DNA from 4 places in the Duganella dendranthematis genome. Region 1 is predicted to be linked to each of the others. Evidence: predicted binding sites of a transcription regulator. Region 1 holds the regulator's gene; each other region holds the start of a gene.
What was found. The regulator FNR, encoded in region 1, switches genes on or off when oxygen is low (the NO sensors DNR and NnrR bind a similar motif). The targets are predictions, from matches to a motif close to TTGATNNNNATCAA.
Positions count from the first base shown of each region.

Region 2: HH213_RS24080 (agglutinin biogenesis protein MshI) is a predicted target of FNR. The motif match lies at 2,601-2,614, and genes of this name have one in related genera.
Region 3: HH213_RS26520 (universal stress protein) is a predicted target of FNR. The motif match lies at 1,763-1,776, and genes of this name have one in related genera.
Region 4: ubiU (ubiquinone anaerobic biosynthesis protein UbiU) is a predicted target of FNR. The motif match lies at 1,752-1,765, and genes of this name have one in related genera.

Region 1 covers NZ_CP051684.1:2,368,948-2,373,155, reverse strand. The annotation lists gene HH213_RS10910 (response regulator) at 1-115, opposite strand, end outside; gene HH213_RS10905 (alpha/beta fold hydrolase) at 231-977, opposite strand; gene HH213_RS10900 (MarR family winged helix-turn-helix transcriptional regulator) at 1,135-1,500, opposite strand; gene fnr (fumarate/nitrate reduction transcriptional regulator Fnr) at 1,668-2,426, shown strand; gene HH213_RS10890 (FixH family protein) at 2,504-3,007, opposite strand; gene ccoG (cytochrome c oxidase accessory protein CcoG) at 3,019-4,208, opposite strand, start outside.
Region 2 covers NZ_CP051684.1:5,235,886-5,240,093, reverse strand. The annotation lists gene HH213_RS24095 (MSHA biogenesis protein MshK) at 1-264, opposite strand, end outside; gene HH213_RS24090 (hypothetical protein) at 249-968, opposite strand; gene HH213_RS24085 (hypothetical protein) at 965-1,630, opposite strand; gene HH213_RS24080 (agglutinin biogenesis protein MshI) at 1,627-2,517, opposite strand; gene HH213_RS24075 (pilus assembly PilX family protein) at 2,687-3,175, opposite strand; gene HH213_RS24070 (PulJ/GspJ family protein) at 3,172-4,053, opposite strand; gene HH213_RS24065 (type II secretion system protein) at 4,050-4,208, opposite strand, start outside.
Region 3 covers NZ_CP051684.1:5,794,747-5,798,954, forward strand. The annotation lists gene HH213_RS26510 (glycosyltransferase family 2 protein) at 1-270, shown strand, start outside; gene HH213_RS26515 (Nramp family divalent metal transporter) at 403-1,719, shown strand; gene HH213_RS26520 (universal stress protein) at 1,832-2,677, shown strand; gene HH213_RS26525 (Crp/Fnr family transcriptional regulator) at 2,691-3,395, shown strand; gene HH213_RS26530 (Crp/Fnr family transcriptional regulator) at 3,392-4,132, shown strand; gene HH213_RS26535 (bacteriohemerythrin) at 4,179-4,208, opposite strand, start outside.
Region 4 covers NZ_CP051684.1:6,508,045-6,512,252, reverse strand. The annotation lists gene HH213_RS29720 (methyl-accepting chemotaxis protein) at 1-54, shown strand, start outside; gene HH213_RS29715 (hypothetical protein) at 74-301, opposite strand; gene HH213_RS29710 (PaaX family transcriptional regulator C-terminal domain-containing protein) at 321-1,238, opposite strand; gene HH213_RS29705 (hemerythrin domain-containing protein) at 1,235-1,693, opposite strand; gene ubiU (ubiquinone anaerobic biosynthesis protein UbiU) at 1,825-2,844, shown strand; gene ubiV (ubiquinone anaerobic biosynthesis protein UbiV) at 2,858-3,757, shown strand; gene ubiT (ubiquinone anaerobic biosynthesis accessory factor UbiT) at 3,754-4,208, shown strand, end outside.

The DNA of each region.
Region 1 (4,208 bases):
GCGTGTAATCCGCTTTCATGCGCTGGGTCTGCACCAGCGTGACGAGGCCGATCATCAGGACCGAAGTGATGCTGGTAACGAGCGCGACTTTGGCCTTGATGCCGAGAGGCTTCATATCAACCTTGATGAATGCAGGAGCTGATTGGATTCTCCTATCAAAGACTGGCGTTGGCAAGAAAGAAAAACAGGCGTGCCGTGGCACGCCTGTAGGCTTTCAAACTGCAAGCAGATTAACGCTGGGCGGCGGCGATAATCACTTCAGCGACCTTGGCCGGTTGCGACACCATCGGCACATGGCTGGTTGGCAGCGTGGTCACGGTGGCGTTGATTTTCTTGGCGAAGGCCTGTTCCAGTTCCGGCGCAATCATGCGGTCCTTGCTGGCGACGATGTAGTAGTTGGCCTTGTTCTTCCAGGCCGCCACGGTGGTGGTGTCGCCGAAAGCTTTGGCGGCGATCGGGCCCTGGGTGGCGGCGATCAGTTTTTTCTCGGCCGGCGTCACGTCCGGCGCAAAGTTCAGCGCCACCGATTCGGTTGGCAGCCACAGGTAGCCGCCGGTGTCGGCTTTCAGCGTGGCGATGCCAGGTGGCACGGCGTAGTCTTTGCCCAGGTTGGCAGTGGCTTCCCCCTCCGAAGGCGCGAACGCGGCCACATAGACTAGTGCCTTGATCTTGTCGCTGGTGCCGGCCTGGGTGATCACCGTGCCGCCCCACGAGTGACCGACCAGCACCACTTTACCGGTTTGCGCATCGACCACGCGCTGGGTGGCGGCGACGTCGTCGGCCAGCGAGCTCAGCGGGTTTTGCACGGCGACCACTTTGTAGCCTTTGGCTTCCAGGATCGGGATCACTTTGCTCCAGCTGGAACCGTCGGCGAAGGCGCCGTGCACCAGCACGATGGTGGTGTCGTTGGCGGGGGCGGCAGCGTGGGCGAAAGCGGTAGCGGCCAGCAGGGCGGAAGCGATGAAGGTACGTTTCATGATATTTCCTTTCAGTTATATGCGCTAACTGTTAGCGCGCTAAGTATTGTGGTTTTAAAAACGCGCTGGGGTGAATAGCGCGTTTCCTTGAGGTGAAATATAGCGCACTAAAAAATCGCACGCAAGTTAAATTTGGATTTATTTGTTGATGGATGCTTCAATCGCCGAGATTGCGGTTTAATTTGCCCAGGGTGGTCATCAGTGTCGCCACCTCCTCATGGCTGACCTGGCATTCGGCGGCAAACTCCTGGCTCACCTTGAGCGCAGCGGCGCGCAGCGCCTGGCCGGCGGCGGTCAGTTTCAGCACGCGGTTGCGTTCGTCGCGGGGATCGCGGTCGCGCGTCAGGTAGCCTTCCGCCTCCAGCCGCTTGACCACCGGCGTTACCGAGCCGGAGTCCTGCTGCAGCCGTTCCGCCACGTCCTTGAGGCCGAGGCCGTCCTGCTCCCACAGCACCACCATCACCAGGTACTGTGGATAGGTCATGTTCAGCGCGGTGAGCAGCGGCTTGTAAGTCTGCGTCATCTTCAATGACGTGTTGTAGATTAAAAAGCACAGGTGCTGATCGAGAGTGGGAGGCTTGGGCAGAGTCATGCCGCTAGCGTAGCAAATTATCTTCCCGCGCGCGAATACCTGATTGGATGACTGCGGAATAGCGGCTTAAATCAAGTGCGATGGGCTACACTAGCTGCATGATAAAAGAACTTCCTTCGCTGGTGATCCCCGGCGCGACAATAGAGGTGCTGAAGGCAAGCTGCGCGTCGTGCAGCATGCATCAGCTGTGCTTGCCCATGGGGCTGGACAACAACGACATGGAGCGCCTCGACCAGATCATCGGCCGCCGCAAAAAGGTGGCGCGCGGCAGTACGTTGTTCCGCATCGGCGATCCATTCCAGAACCTGTACGCGATCCGCCTCGGCCATTTCAAGACCTACCAGGTCAACCGCGAGGGGGCGGAACAGATTACCGGTTTCCAGATGGCCGGCGAGCTGCTGGGCATGGACGCCATCAGCGCCGACGAGCATCATTGCACCGCCGTCGCGCTGGAAGACAGCGAAGTGTGCGAGATTCCATTCGCCACGCTGCAATCGCTGCTGGGGGAAATGCCGACGCTGCTGCGCCATTTCCATCGCATGATGAGCCAGGAAATCACACGTGAACAAAGTGTGATGCTTTTGTTGGGGAATATGCAGGCGACCCAGCGGTTTGCGGCCTTCCTGGTCAATCTGTCGTCGCGCTACGAGGCGCGCGGCTATTCGCCGAATACTTTCCAGCTGCGCATGTCGCGCGAGGAAATCGGCAATTACCTGGGCCTGACGATCGAAAGCATCTCGCGCCTGCTGTCCAAGTTCAAGAAGGAAGGTCTGCTGCGCGTCAGCAACCGCGAGATCGAATTGCTCGACCCGCCGCTGCTGAAAGCCATCACCGCCGGCACCGAAACCTGCGGCTGAGACGGCACCGCCTCACCCCGCACACCGCTGCGGCCAGGGTCTGACCCCGTACGGGGTCAGACCCTTTCGTTTTGGGCTTAGTCCGGCAGCAGCGTGATGCCGTGGTTGGCCGGCCACACCCAGGCGCCGGCCAGGCGCCATTCGCGTTTTCCACCTTCCACCAGCACCACCCAGCGGCTGCGTTCCAGCATCGGCAACGACACGCTGAAGTGGCCTTCTGTATCCGGCACCAGCATCAGCTTCAGATCCTTCTCCGGCTGGGTGGCGTGCGACAGGTGCAGCATCAGCGGCCCGGTGTCGTTGCGGTTGATGCGGCCGCTCAGCGCGCCGGTGGCGGCGTCATACCCCAGCGTCATCGACAAACCCAGTTGTGCGGCCACGCGGTCGCGCCGCAAGTCCTGGTTAATGGCCTTGCCCTGCGTGTAGTAATCGCCGACCACCACCGCGTCCGGCGTCTTGATCGCCAGCCAGGCGGTGTAGCTGGTGGCCACCATCACCGAGGCCGGGCCCAGCATCAGCAGCCACGGCCAGCGCTGCTTCCACCACGGCGTGACAGGCATATTCAGAATGGCGTTGGACATGGTATCTCTCCTTAGCGCGGCACGATAAAGACCGCGGATTCTTGCACATGCAGCGACGGGTCGTCGACTGCGGTCAGGCTGATGTTGATCTTGTTTGAGCCGGTATGGCCGGCGCCATGCGCCACGCGCAGCCGCAGCGGATAGCCACGCGTTTCGGTGGCTGCGACCCGCACGGTGTCGGCGTCGGCCACGCTCAGCGTGTCCAGGCCGCCAGCGCTGATCTTGTACACGTGCGCTTGCTCGGAAGTGTTCATGATTTGCAGGCGGTAGACGTTTTCGATCATGCCGTCCTCCACCTCGCGGCCCATCGAGCCACGGTCGCGGATCACGTCCAGCTTGAGCGGCTTGCGCAGGTACAGCGCGCTACAGGTGGCCAAGACGATCAGGCCCAGTACGGCGCTGTAGATTTTTACCCGCGTGCGTGTGGTGCGGCGACGGATCTCGGTCGGCGTCAGGTGTTCGTCCATCGCCCGCTCGGTGCTGTAGCGGACCAGACCGCGCGCCTGGCCGGTCTTGTCCATCACGGTGTTGCAGGCGTCGATGCAGGAGGCGCAGCCGATGCACTCGTATTGCAGGCCATTGCGGATGTCGATGCCGGTCGGGCAGACCTGCACGCAGAGTGAGCAATCGATGCACGAGCCGTGGTTGCCGTTGCCGTTTTTCGATAGTGGAGCGCGTGGTTCGCCGCGTGCGCTATCGTAAGTGATGATCAGCGTGTCGCGGTCGAACATCGAGCTCTGGAAGCGCGCATACGGGCACATGTATTTGCACACCTGTTCGCGCATCCAGCCGGCGTTGCCGTAGGTGGCGAAGGCGTAGAACAGCACCCAGAACCATTCCCATGGGCCGAAACTCAGCGTCACCACTTCGCCCATCAGCGATTTGATCGGCGTGAAGTAGCCGACGAAGGTAAAGCCGGTCCACAGCGCCACCGCCAGCCAGGCGGCGTGCTTGGCGCTCTTCTTGCCAAACTTGTGCAGCGAGGCCGGTTGGCGGTCCAGCGCGATACGCGCGCTGCGCTTGCCTTCAATCTTGCGTTCTATCCACAGGAAGATTTCGGTGTACACCGTTTGCGGGCAGGCGAAACCGCACCACACCCGCCCTGCTATCGCTGTCGCCAGGAACAGCAGGTAGGCGCTGATGATCAGCAGCAGCGCCAGGTAAATGAAATCCTGCGGCCACAGGACCAGGCCAAAGATGT
Region 2 (4,208 bases), 2.9 Mb from region 1:
GACCTGGACCAACGTGGCGCCGTTGAACTTCTCACCCTTGCGGATGGTCTGGCCGTCAATCACCGCCACCTGCCGGCCGTGCGATCCGATCAGCACCGATTGCAGCTGCGGGCCGCTATACACCGGCGCCATGTCCGCACCGGCCGGCAACAGGCGCGACTCCGGCGGCGGCTGGGTCGGGTCGGCCAGCGTTTGCGCGCCGGCGGCGGCGCTCAGCAGCACACCGGCGCACAGCATCAGCAGGCGGTTCATAGTTTCATCCATTTCTGATCCAGGCTCAGCGTGTACAGCGTCAGCGTCAGGCGCGAGTTCGGGTATTGCTGGGCGTCCAGGTTAGCCTTGCCCCAGAACAGTTGCACCGGCAATGACTCCAGCGCCGCCATATAGTTGACCATATCCAGGTAACTTCCCTGCACAACGATTTCCACGCCGTGGCGATACAGCAGCTCACGCGGCTTGGCGGGCGCCGGCTGGCCGGCCGGGGTCGGCGCGGGCACTGGCGTTTGTGCCGCCGCAGGCTTGGCAGCTTCGTTCAGGCCGGTCACCGGCAAGGTCTTGAGCGAAATCAGTTTCAGCCGGCCGTTGCCGCGCAACAGCTGCTCCAGCAGTGGCGCGATCTTGTCCGGCGCCACCAGGCCTTTTTGCACCGCCATCAGGCTGTTGCTGGTGGCGTCGATGTCGCGCCGCACCGTATTCAGTTGCTCACGCGTGGCGGCGTCCGGATCGACCTTGAAGCCCTGCGCCTTGGCGACGATTTCCTGGTCGATGCCGGTGATCTGGTTTTGCTGTTGCTTGATCTGCAATTGCAGCGCGCTCTGCTTCTTAAGCAGCGGCTCGGCCGACACCGTGTAGATCAGGAACAGGATGCCCGCCACCACGGCCGTAAACACCATCGCGCGTTCGCGCAGCGTCATCGCGTCCAGCCTGGTGCTCAGCTTAATCCATTGTTGCAACAGCTGCTGTTTCATTTGGCGGCCTCCTGCACGGCAGTCGATTGCAGGCTGAACTCCACGAACGGCGATGTCACCGGCGCGGCTGGTGCCGCAGTTACAGGCATAGCCGCCGGTGCCGGCGCCACCGCATCCGGCCGGGCGATATCCAGGCTGGCGAAGGTCTTGCCATGCATGACGCGCTCAGCGGTAAGACGGGCGATATAGTTGGGAATCAAGGTCGCCTGCATGGCCCTGCCTTGCACGCCGATATCGTTGCCGGCAGCGCCGATGGTCACGCCGGGCAGCCACAGGCCGCTGACGTTCTGGCGCGAGAACGCGCGGAAATATTCGGCATAGCCATTGGTATTGCCCAGCGCGCCGCCTTGCAGCACCGACGACACATCATGCAGCGCCTTCAACTCCGCCTGCGCATCGGCCAGCTCGGCCGCCAGCTTGGGATCGCTGGAGCGCGGCGCAAATTGCACATTGGCCTTGACCAAACGCTGTTCCCGTGCGGCCAGCATGGCCTTGCCCTCATCGGCTTCGCGCTGCAAGTCGGCCACCCGCTGTGCCGCATACCAGTTCAACAGCAGCGCGCCGGCGACGACGATGCCCAGCGCCTCGGCCATCGGCAAGGCGGTGAAAATCTTCTTCTGCTTGAGGAAGATCGGGTTGAACAGATTAATCTGCTGGCTCACAGCCGCACCTCCTCATGCCGCAGGGCCGCGCCCAGGGGCAAGAAGAAACGCCGCTGCTGCGCGACGTCCAGCAATTCCGGCGCCTTGCTGAGGTCGAACACATCGCCCAGGTCCATCGCCTCCACCGGCATGTACAGATTGCCGGTTAAGTGCTCGTGCAAACCCTCGGCCCCGGTCGGCGCCAGCAGCAGCTTGAGCACGTTCACAAACGAGAACTGGCGGTCGAAGTGATCCAGCGAACGCTGCAATTCCAGCGTGATCTTGTCGAAGTGGATTTGCTGGCGCATCGAATCCTGCTCCAGCAGATGATCCAGCGTCACATCGATGCGGCGCGACAGGTACAGTTCGCCCTTGTAGGTAATCGTCAGCAGGCCGCCATCGGCGTCGAACGACAGCATGGCCAGGCCGCGGTTGTCGGTTTCCAGCAGCGCCGAGATGTTCCGTTGCGCCATCTCGGGAATATCAATCACCGTCAGGTCCAGTTTGGCTTCGCTGAACAAGGCCTGGCGCGACTGGATCACCGTATTGCGCGCGGCGATGGCAAACATCGAATGCCCGCGCGAGGCGGCGGCGCTATCGACCGGGATGTCCAGTACATCGATGGTGGCGTCGTCGATATGGAAATCGAGCATATCCTTCAAGCGCCAGCGCACGGCGGTTTTCAATTCGTCCTGCGGCACGTTGGGGGCGTCGACCGTCAGCAACTGGTACTCGCCGCCGCTGAGCATGGTGCCGCAGCGATAGCTGCCGGCCTTCTGATCCTTGTTCAAGCGCTCCAGCGCTTCCGGCGAAAAACTGCTGTCGGCCGGATAGAACGCCGCCACCTCGACAACCGCCTTGGCGTCGCGCACGCGCTGCACGCGGCCCGCGCAGACGCCGTCCCTCAAGAAAGTGACAGTCAGCCAGCCATCGGTTTTTTTCGCTCTTTTAAAGAAACCCATATCTCAGTCGAGGTTTACGCGCTAGATGCTTGATTATATTCAACTTACCGGAAAGTTTATGCCCAAATTGGCAACACTTCTGCAAAAACAGCCACATTTCCGCACAGATCCAGCATTAAAGCTGCGCCCGGATCTCGCGCTGCACATAATCCGGCCCCGGCACCGTGTTCAGACAGACGCCGTTGACGGGCTGATTGCATGCGATCGACCTGATCAGGACGTGGTACGCCGTGGGATCGTTGGCGTCCTTGCCTGCGATGCCGCTGACCTGTCCGTCGCAAATAACCAGCACCGTCACTGTGAACGAAGACAGCGTATTCCCAGCCGGCATCGCCACGTTATTTTGCGAACCGCACACCAGGGAGGTGGCCGGCTGCGGCGGCGTCAGCCCCGATTGCAGGCCTCTATACAACGCCCACTCAATGCCAGCGCGCGCTGCCTGATAGGCGCGCATGCCTTGCAAATCCTTGCCCGACGCGTCTTCTTGCGTGGTCGTCAGCGAGACGATCGCAACCGCAAGTCCAGCTACCACTACCAACAGGAAAATCGCCGTCACGATGGCGATGCCGGCGGATCTCCGGCGTAGGAATATGGGTTGTCTCATGGCGTGTTATCCACGTGAATTTGCTGAGCTAGGGTGACTGTCTCGAAGCCATTGGCGGCGCCGGGTTTAGCACGCGCCAATGCAATGGCAAGGCCGACCAGCGCAGTCTGTCGGTTGGCCGTCGCCTGGACGGAGAAATTGCAACCCACCACGTTGTCCGCCAACAGCGCCATTTGCGCAGTCGCAGCTGGATCCCCCTGTGTCGCCATAAAGCCATAGCCCCAATACCGCCGCAACACACCCTTGCCACTGGGATCGTTCACGCAAGCGAAGGTCACCGGCGTACCGGCGACGATGAAACGCTTGCTCGGTGACGGATTGACGCGGGCGGCAAACGGATTGCTGGCAAGTGTGATCACCTTTCCGTTAATCTGACTAACAGTCGTGCGATTACTGGCGTTATTGGCATAGGCATCACCATCAGTAAAGCCTGTGCCAAAGTTGCTGATGATGACAATGTCATTCTGCACCAGTGCGTAAGGCGCCTGGGGCATAGGGCCGATCACCTCAAATGTTTTGGCGTTTGCATCGGTAAAGCTCAGCGCCGGATGCGGCTGCTGCGTCGTGTCCGCACCATCCTCTTCGGACAAATAGCGGCCGCCGGCCTTGCTGGGAATGAACTCCAGGAACGAGGTGCTGCCCGACGTGGTAAACCTAACGCTGTTGGGAACTGCGCCGTGGATCTCCCGCGCCATCCGGCGCAATGCGATTTCCGCCACATCGGTCAGCTCCGCCCGGCCAGCGCTATCGACATAGCTCTGCACCGGATTGCGGATGAACAGCACCATGATGCCGGCCAGGATCGACGTCAGCACGATGACGACGATCGCTTCCACCAACGTAAAGCCGTGATCGCGTTTGCGAGGCAGCCGCATCATCTCGCCTCCGGCGCGAAACGAGTGCGGTAGCCTTCCAGCGTAATGGACTGGCCCGGACCATAAGTGGTGGTGATCGTAATGCGAAGTGCAGTCAGATTCTGCAGATTGTTCGGAGCGGTATAAGTCGAATTCATGCCGCCCAATCCGGTGACGGT
Region 3 (4,208 bases), 3.1 Mb from region 1:
GACGCCGACGGCCACCACCATATCCACGGCGCCAATATGGGCGTGGCGGCCGACGCCTACCTGCGCGCCGGCGGCTTCGAGCCCCTCGCCTGTAGCGAGGACGTGGCGCTGGTGACGGCGCTGGAGCGCTCCGGCGCCCGCTTCGCCTGGAGCGCGGCGCCGCGCGTGACCACCAGCGCGCGCTGCGACGCCAAGGCGCGCGGCGGCTTTGGCGATACGCTGCTACGCTACGCCGAAAGCGCCCGCGCGGCCGCTGCTGCCGGAATCTGACGCGGCACGCAGAAAATATCGTACCATTGCATCTCAGGACGTAGCCAGCCACCGCCGCCACGCAAACCCCAGCAGTAATGCCGCCGAAACGCAGCAGACCCGCAGGCCGACGGCGGCCGCAAAGGAGTCCCGATGGCGCCACCCGTTTTATCCACCCCGCTTGAGCCGACGGCTGCTGGCGCCAACAGCCAGCGCAGCGTGCCGGTGCTCGGCCACGGCCCATGGTGGCGCCGCTTCCTCAGCTTCGCCGGTCCCGGCTACCTGGTGGCGGTCGGCTATATGGACCCCGGCAACTGGGCCACCGACCTTGCCGGCGGCGCCGCCTACGGCTATTCCCTGCTATGGATCATCGGCCTGTCCAGCTGCATGGCGATGCTGTTGCAGATCCTGTCGGCGCGGCTTGGCATCGTGGCGCAGGCGGATCTGGCGCAGCTGTGTCGCATGCACTCGTCGCGCCGCTCGGCGGTGGCGCAATGGCTGATGTGCGAGGTCGCCATCTGCGCCTGCGACCTGGCGGAAGTCATCGGCACCGCCATCGCCCTCAAACTGCTGTTCGGGATACCGCTGACTTACGGCGTGATACTGACCGCGCTCGACGTGCTGGCCATTCTGTGGCTGCAGCAGCGCGGCTTCCGCTATCTGGAAGCCTTTGTCATGGCGCTGCTGGGCGTGATTTTCCTGTGCTTCGCCATCAACCTGCTACTCGCGCAGCCGGAATGGCGCGCGGTGGCCGCAGGCTTCATCCCCACCACGCAAACCGTCACCGATCCCGGCATGCTGTATCTGGCCATCGGCATCATCGGCGCCACCGTCATGCCACATAACCTGTACCTGCATTCGTCCACCGTGCAGACGCGCAGTTTCAGCACCAGCGAGGACGGCAAGCACAAGGCCATCTCGTTCGCCTCGGCCGACATCGTGGTGGCGCTGGGCCTGGCCTTCCTGGTCAACGCCGCTATTCTGATTACCTCGGCAGCGGTGTTCCACACCAGCGGCCACGCCGAAGTGGCGGACCTGGAACAAGCCTACAAACTGCTTGGACCACTGACCGGTGCCGCGCTGGCCAGCATCCTGTTCGGCGTGGCGCTACTGGCGGCCGGCCTCAGCTCCTCGGTCACGGCCACGCTGGCCGGCCAGATCGTCATGGAAGGTTTTGTCCAACTACGCCTTCCGCCATGGGCGCGTCGGTTGATCACGCGCGCGGTGGCGATTGTGCCGGCGCTGTTCGTCACCATCGTCTACGGCGACCAGGGCGTGACCAGCCTGCTGATCCTCAGCCAGGTGATCCTCAGCTTGCAACTGCCGTTCGCCATGTGGCCGCTGATCCGCTACACCAGCTCGCCCGACATCATGGGACGGTTCGCCACGCCACGCCCGGTCGCCTGGCTGGCGTGGGGCATGATGGCGCTGATCGTCAGCCTGAATGGCGTGCTGCTATCGCGCCTTTAAACCGCCCGTCAACCGGACAGCGCAATAATTTATCCGGGGAAATTTGATCCAGATCATAAAATTTGTCGATGAGCTTTGATAGCCTGATAACGGTCATCACAAGGAGCTCATCATGTCTTACAAAAACATTCTGGTTCACGCCGACTTGTCGCCCCACGCCGCGCAACGCTACGCACTGGCCAGCCAGGTCGCCCTCAGCCACGACGCCCACCTGGTCGGCGCCGCCTTCACCGGCCTGGCGGTGGAGATTTACCGTAACGCCGCGTTCGCCTACGGCGGCGTACTGCTGTCGGCGGAAGACATCCAGTCCGTCACCGGTAATGCGGAACAGGCGCTGGCGGGCTTTGTCGCCCACGCCGACAGCGCCGGTAACAGCTATGAGCGCCGCATCAGCGACGACGACGCCGAAACCGGCCTGGTGCTGCAAGCCCGTTATACCGACCTGCTGGTGCTGAGCCAGAATGATCCCAACCTGAACGGCCCCGACCTGCTGCGTACGCTGCCGGAACACCTGGCGTTGCACGGCGGCCGCCCGGTGCTGCTGGTGCCGTATGCCGGCCGCTACAGCCACATCGACCAGCACGCGCTGGTGGCCTGGGATGGCAGCCGCGCCGCTACCCGCGCCGTCACCGATGCGCTGCCGCTGCTGCGCCAGAGCAAGCGCGTGACGCTGGCGGTGTTTAATGCCGACGGCAACGATGGCGCCCACGGCGAGCAACCAGGCGCCGACATCGCCCTCTACCTGGCACGCCATGGCGTCAAGGTCGAAGTGGCCCAGCAGCATGCGCCATCCGGGCTGGACATCGGCAACGCCCTGCTGTCGTTGGCGGCGGACATCGGCGCCGACCTGCTGGTGATGGGCGCCTACGGCCACCAGCGCTGGCGCGAAATCGTGCTGGGCGGCGTCACCCGGCGCGTGCTGCAATCGATGACGCTGCCCGTGCTGATGGCGCATTAATCGAGGTCGGGCAATGCGTATTGATAGTTACCGCAGCAATTGTGAACGTTGTGTCCACCTGCCGCTGTGCGAAGGCACGGCCGACGCCGACCAGATCGCCGGCCATCGCCTGCGCGTGCGCCGGCACGACAGCCTGTATCGTGCCGGCGAGTCGCCGGGCAACCGAATCTACAGCATCCGTTCCGGGAGTTTTAAAATGGTGATGACGCGCGCCGGCGGCGAGGAACAGGTGACCGGCTTTGCCATGGCGCCGGAATTCCTCGGCCTGAACACGCTGGGCGCGGCCGGTCATAACGCCTCGGCGGTGGCGCTGGAGGACAGCGAAGTGTGCGTTATCGACTGGGATCGCCAGGCTTTTCGTGGTCGCCGCCAGCCGATGCAGCGACTGGGACTGCACGCGCTACTGGCCGGGGAAATCCGCCGCGCCCAGCACGCCACGCTGCTGCTGCACCACACCCATTCGCGCCAGCGCATGGCCGATCTGATGTTGAGGCTGTCACAGGCGCACCGCAGCAACGGCTATTCGGCGCTGCGCTTCCGGCTACCGATGTCGCGCTGCGATATTGCCAGCTACATCGGTGTCAGCGCCGAGTGCGTGAGCAGGTTGCTGGATCAGTTTCGACGCCAGGGGCTGGTGCAGCTGCAGCGGCGCGACCTGACCTTGCTCGATCCGGACGCGCTGCAACGTGCGGCGGCCGGCGTGGAAAGCGCCGCATGAGCCATCGACTTCGCCTGGTGACGCCGGCGCTGGCGGACAGTCTGCGCCGCTGCAGTGGCTGTCCGCTCAATGTGCTGTGCCTGGACGAGCTGCCGGAAGACGCCGAACGCAATGAACCCTGCATGGAACAGCGCTGCATCCGCCTGCATGGCGGCGAGCACCTGTTCCGCGTCTCGGATGCGGTGGACCAGCACCTGTACATTATCCGCAAGGGCGACATCAAGCTGTACCAGCACGGGCGGGAAGGCGGACAGCATATTATCGAATTTCTGGGGCCGGGGGCGTGGGTGGGACTGGAGTCACTGAATGAACACCAGCGTCATGCCGGCGCGGTGGCGCTGACCGATTGCGAGATCGCCACCGTGCCGTACACGATGCTGACCGCGTTGCTGGACAGGCAGCCGCGCAGCGCCGAGGCGTTTGGGCAGCTGTTGAGCGGGACGATTGCGCGCCACCAGCAGCACGCTGCCATGTTGCGCAGCACGTCGGCGATACAGCGGGTGGCGCAATTCCTGCTGCATCGGCTGGAGCAGACACAAGGCGTCGCACGCGCGACGTTGCCGATGTCGCGCCAGGATATTGCGGATTATCTGGGCTTGACGTCCTCCACCGTCAGCCGCTGTTTGAGCGCGTTGCGGCGGCGCGGCTGGCTGACGATGGGCCAGCGCGCGTACACGCTGCCGGGATTGCGGGACGTGGAAATGGTGGCGGCCGGCGCACCGTTGGCGCTGGATTGAGCGGCGCTGGCAACCCCGGAAGTACGGGGTCTGACCCCATCCGGGGTCAGACCCCAGCAGGCCGCCGTGCGGGTTC
Region 4 (4,208 bases), 2.4 Mb from region 1:
CGCCGCACGCAGGCGGTGATGCCGGTTGCAGCGCAAGGACAGGCATCCGCATAAGCCTATCCCTCCGATGCAGTCAGCGTCGGCCGGCCTTGATCTTGCGCGCGGGGGCTGCCTTTGGCGCGTGTTCGGCGGCGGCGCCGAACAGCGCCTCCACCATCGGATCGCGGCGGATGCACAGCTTCTTGGCGCGGGTGGGGTAGGTGGTGTCATCGATCAGGCGGTGCACGCGTGCACCTTCGCGGTTAACGGTCACGCTCAAGGTCGGGCCGTCGTAGTATTCCTGTGCCATTTCCAGTTCCATCTTGATTGTCTTTCGATGATTAAGCAGTCATGTAAACGCTGGACCGGCGCACCACTTGCCGGGGCGGCGGCGCTGCAATGACTGGCTGTTCCAGCGCCGGCGGTTCAGTGATTTTGAGGATGTGCCGGCGTGCCTGCGCCGCGCAGCCCGCGTACAGGGCGACATAGGTCTGGTAGGCGGCCATCGCCGGCCACTCTGGCGGCAGCAGTTCCTGTGGCAGCAGCGGATCGCTGCGGCGGCTATGCTGGTAGCCGTGGCTGACAAGCAGCCGCACCATGTAGGCTTGCTGGTCGGTGAGGGCGCCGCGCTTGCCCAGCATCGCGCGCAAAGGCGTAAAGCGCTGCTGAAATTCTTCGTACAATTCCTTCGGCGTCTCCAGATCCCAGTCCATCTTGCCGAACAGCGGTTGGCGCACGGCCGCCGCCAGCTGGCTGCCGTTCACCTCAAACAGCGCCAGGCCGTGGTCTTCGCCGGACTGCACGCCGCGCGCGTAGGACGCCGGTCGCGCCATGATGTTCGGCGCCAGCACGCAGTAGTCCAGTTCCAGCAGCTGCTTGCGCGCGGTGGCGTAGCGCGCGGCGCTGAAGCCGCCCGTGTGTACCAGCATGCTCCAGTCTTCGCCGAAGCTACGCGCGGCAGGCGTGTTGAGACGCTGGCGCGCGGCCTGGATGGCGGCCGCCGTCGATGGCGTCAACATGCACAGGCTGCGGCGACCGTGGCGTTCGATCTTGATCAATTTGCTCTCGGCGAGGCGGAACAGGGCGGTGCGGATGGTGCGCTCCTGGAAGCCGAGCGGCTCGATCAAGGCGATCACGCTGCCCAGCCATTGGGTTTTCTGACCGAAAGCCTGCGCTTCGCTGAACATCAATTTCAGCAGGGTGCTGAGGCGCGGCTTGGCCTGGCGCAGCACGGCCTCGATATGGAATTGGCTGTTCATGCGACGCTCCATGCGTTTTGTTCGAGATTCTCCATGCTGGCCAGGACTTCATCGGCCTGCTGCGCCAGCACGAAGTCGGCCTGCGGATACAGGATGCCTTCTTCTTTCAGGCTGTGTTGGCGCATCAGGAGGCGCAGCATGTCGGCTTGGTCGAAGAAGGCGTCGCAGTCGTGGCGGGCGATGGCGGTTTTCATCTGGTTCAGCATCTCGCGCATGCGGCGGTGCTCGGCGCGCATCACCACCGTGGGGCCGTAGCCGTTGCCCAAGGCGTGACCCAGGCGCGGGAACAGCACGCGTTCTTCTTTATCCAGGTGGAGGCCGAACATGGTCAGGAAACTGCTGAATTGAGCAGTGGCGGCGTCCCAGTGGTGCAGGATGACTTCCGATTCCGCCAGGGCGTATTGATCGTCGCAACGGCGATGATCGTGATCGAGATAGGTGGCGATCTTTTGCATCTTGTTTGTCCTTCATTAAGCGTGCGCACATTGTCCCACCCGATAAAGGTCAAATTCTTTGATTCACATCAAGGATTTCCGGGATCACGAGGCGATACAGTTCGTCCGCCCCTGTTAGCTATCAAAACCTTATGAATCCATCTGAATCTCCTCCCATCGAGCTGGTATGCCCGGCGGGCAGCCTGCCGGCGCTAAAGAACGCCATCGATCTGGGCGCCGACTGCGTCTACCTCGGTTTTCGCGACGCCACCAACGCCCGCAACTTCGCCGGCCTGAATTTCGACGATGCGGCCATCAGCACCGGCATCGGTTACGCTCATGACCACGGCCGCAAGGTGCTGCTGGCGTTGAATACCTATCCGCAGCCGCACAACACCGCGTTGTGGCAAATCGCCATCGACCGCGCCGCCAACGCCGGCGTGGATGCGGTCATCCTGGCCGATCCGGGACTGATGCGCTATGCCGCCGACCGTTATCCGAACCTGCGCCTGCACCTGTCGGTGCAAGGCTCGGCCACCAATGCGGAAGCCATCAACTTCTACCAGAAGCAGTTTGGCGTGGCGCGCGCGGTGCTGCCGCGCGTGCTGTCGCTGGCGCAGGTGGAGCACGTGGTGAAAAACACTTCGGTGGAAATCGAAGTGTTCGGCTTTGGCAGCCTGTGCGTGATGGTGGAGGGCCGCTGCCAGCTGTCTTCCTATGTGACGGGCGAATCGCCAAATACCCACGGCGTCTGCTCGCCGGCCAGGGCGGTGCGCTGGCAGCAGAATCCGCGCGGCCTGGAGTCGCGTCTGAACGGTGTGATGATCGACCGCTATACGCCGCAGGAAAACGCCAGCTATCCCACGCTGTGCAAGGGGCGCTTTGAGGTAGAGGACGAAACCTATTACGCCATCGAGGAGCCAACCAGCCTGAATACGCTGGAGCTGCTGCCGCAGCTGCTGGAGATGGGCGTGCGTGCAGTGAAGATCGAAGGCCGCCAGCGCAGCCCGGCCTACGTGTCGCAGGTGACGCGTGTCTGGCGCGCGGCGCTGGACGACTGCCTGCGCAATGCGGCGCGCTACTCGGTCAAGCCAGCCTGGATGGCGGAACTGAATACGCTGGCGGAAGGCCAGCAGCACACACTGGGCGCGTATCACCGCGCGTGGAAATAACAACGGAGACGTCATGCTGAAACTCGCCCTCGGGCCGCTGCTGTATTACTGGCCGCGCGCCAAAGTCATGGAATTTTATGAAGAAATCTCGGACAGCCCGGTGGATATCGTCTACCTCGGCGAAACTGTGTGTTCGCGCCGCCACGAACTGCGCGCCGCCGACTGGTTGGCCGTGGCCGAGCTACTGCAAGGCTGTGGCAAGGAAGTGGTGATGTCGACGCTGGCGCTGATCGAATCCAGCGCGGACGTCGGCGCGCAGCGCAAGCTGGTGGCCAATGGCCGCTTCCAGGTAGAGGCCAACGACATGGGGGCAGTGCAGATGCTGAGCGGCCAACCGTTCGTCGCCGGCCCGCATCTCAACGTCTACAACCCGCCGACGCTGGCGCTGCTGCACGAACTTGGCGCCAGGCGCTGGGTCATGCCGCTGGAGATGGGCCGTGCGGGACTGGCGCACATGCAGCGCGAACGGCCGCAGGGGATGGAGACAGAGGTATTCGCCTTCGGCCGCATGCCGCTGGCGTTTTCGGCGCGCTGCTTCACGGCGCGCAACCGCAATCTGCCGAAGGACGACTGCCGCTTCAGCTGCATCGATCATCCCGATGGCCTGATGATGCAGACGCGCGAAAAGCAGCCGTTCCTGGTCCTGAACGGCATCCAGAGCCAGTCCGCACTGGTGTACAACCTGGCGGCGGAGATCGTGCAGATGGCGGAGCTGGGCGTGGATGTGGCGCGACTCAACCCCCAGTCAACCCATATGAAACAGATCATCGCCGCATTTGACGCCGCGCGCACCGGTGCGCTGGCCCCGCGCAAAGCCGTCGACATCATCTCGCCGCTGCTGCCGGCCGAGGCCTGCAACGGCTACTGGTACGGCAAGCCCGGACTTGAATACAACATGGAGAGCACAGCATGAACCCAGTCGCAACTAACCATTACAGCGCCGTCCAGCCGTTGCCTGCCTTGCTGGCGACGCTGGGCCAGCGCCTGCCGGCCTTTCCGGGATCGCTACTGTGCGTGGCCGCATTGAACCTGGTGGTCAAGCCACATCTGCCGGACGATGTACGCGCTGGCCTAGCGGGGCATCACCTGCGGGTGCGCGTCAGCGACGCTGGCGTGGCGTTCGACTTCACCTGGCGCGGCGACGGTTTCGCGGCGCTGAAGCGCAACGGCGCGCCAGACCTGGAAATCGGCGCCTGCGCGCGCGACTTCGTGGCGCTGGCCAAACGCGAGCAGGACCCGGACACGCTGTTCTTCTCGCGCCGCCTGTCGATGGAAGGTGACACTGAGCTCGGCCTGCTGGTGAAGAACACGCTGGATGCGATGGAGCTGCCGGTGACGGAACTGGGCCGCCAGGCCCTCAAGCG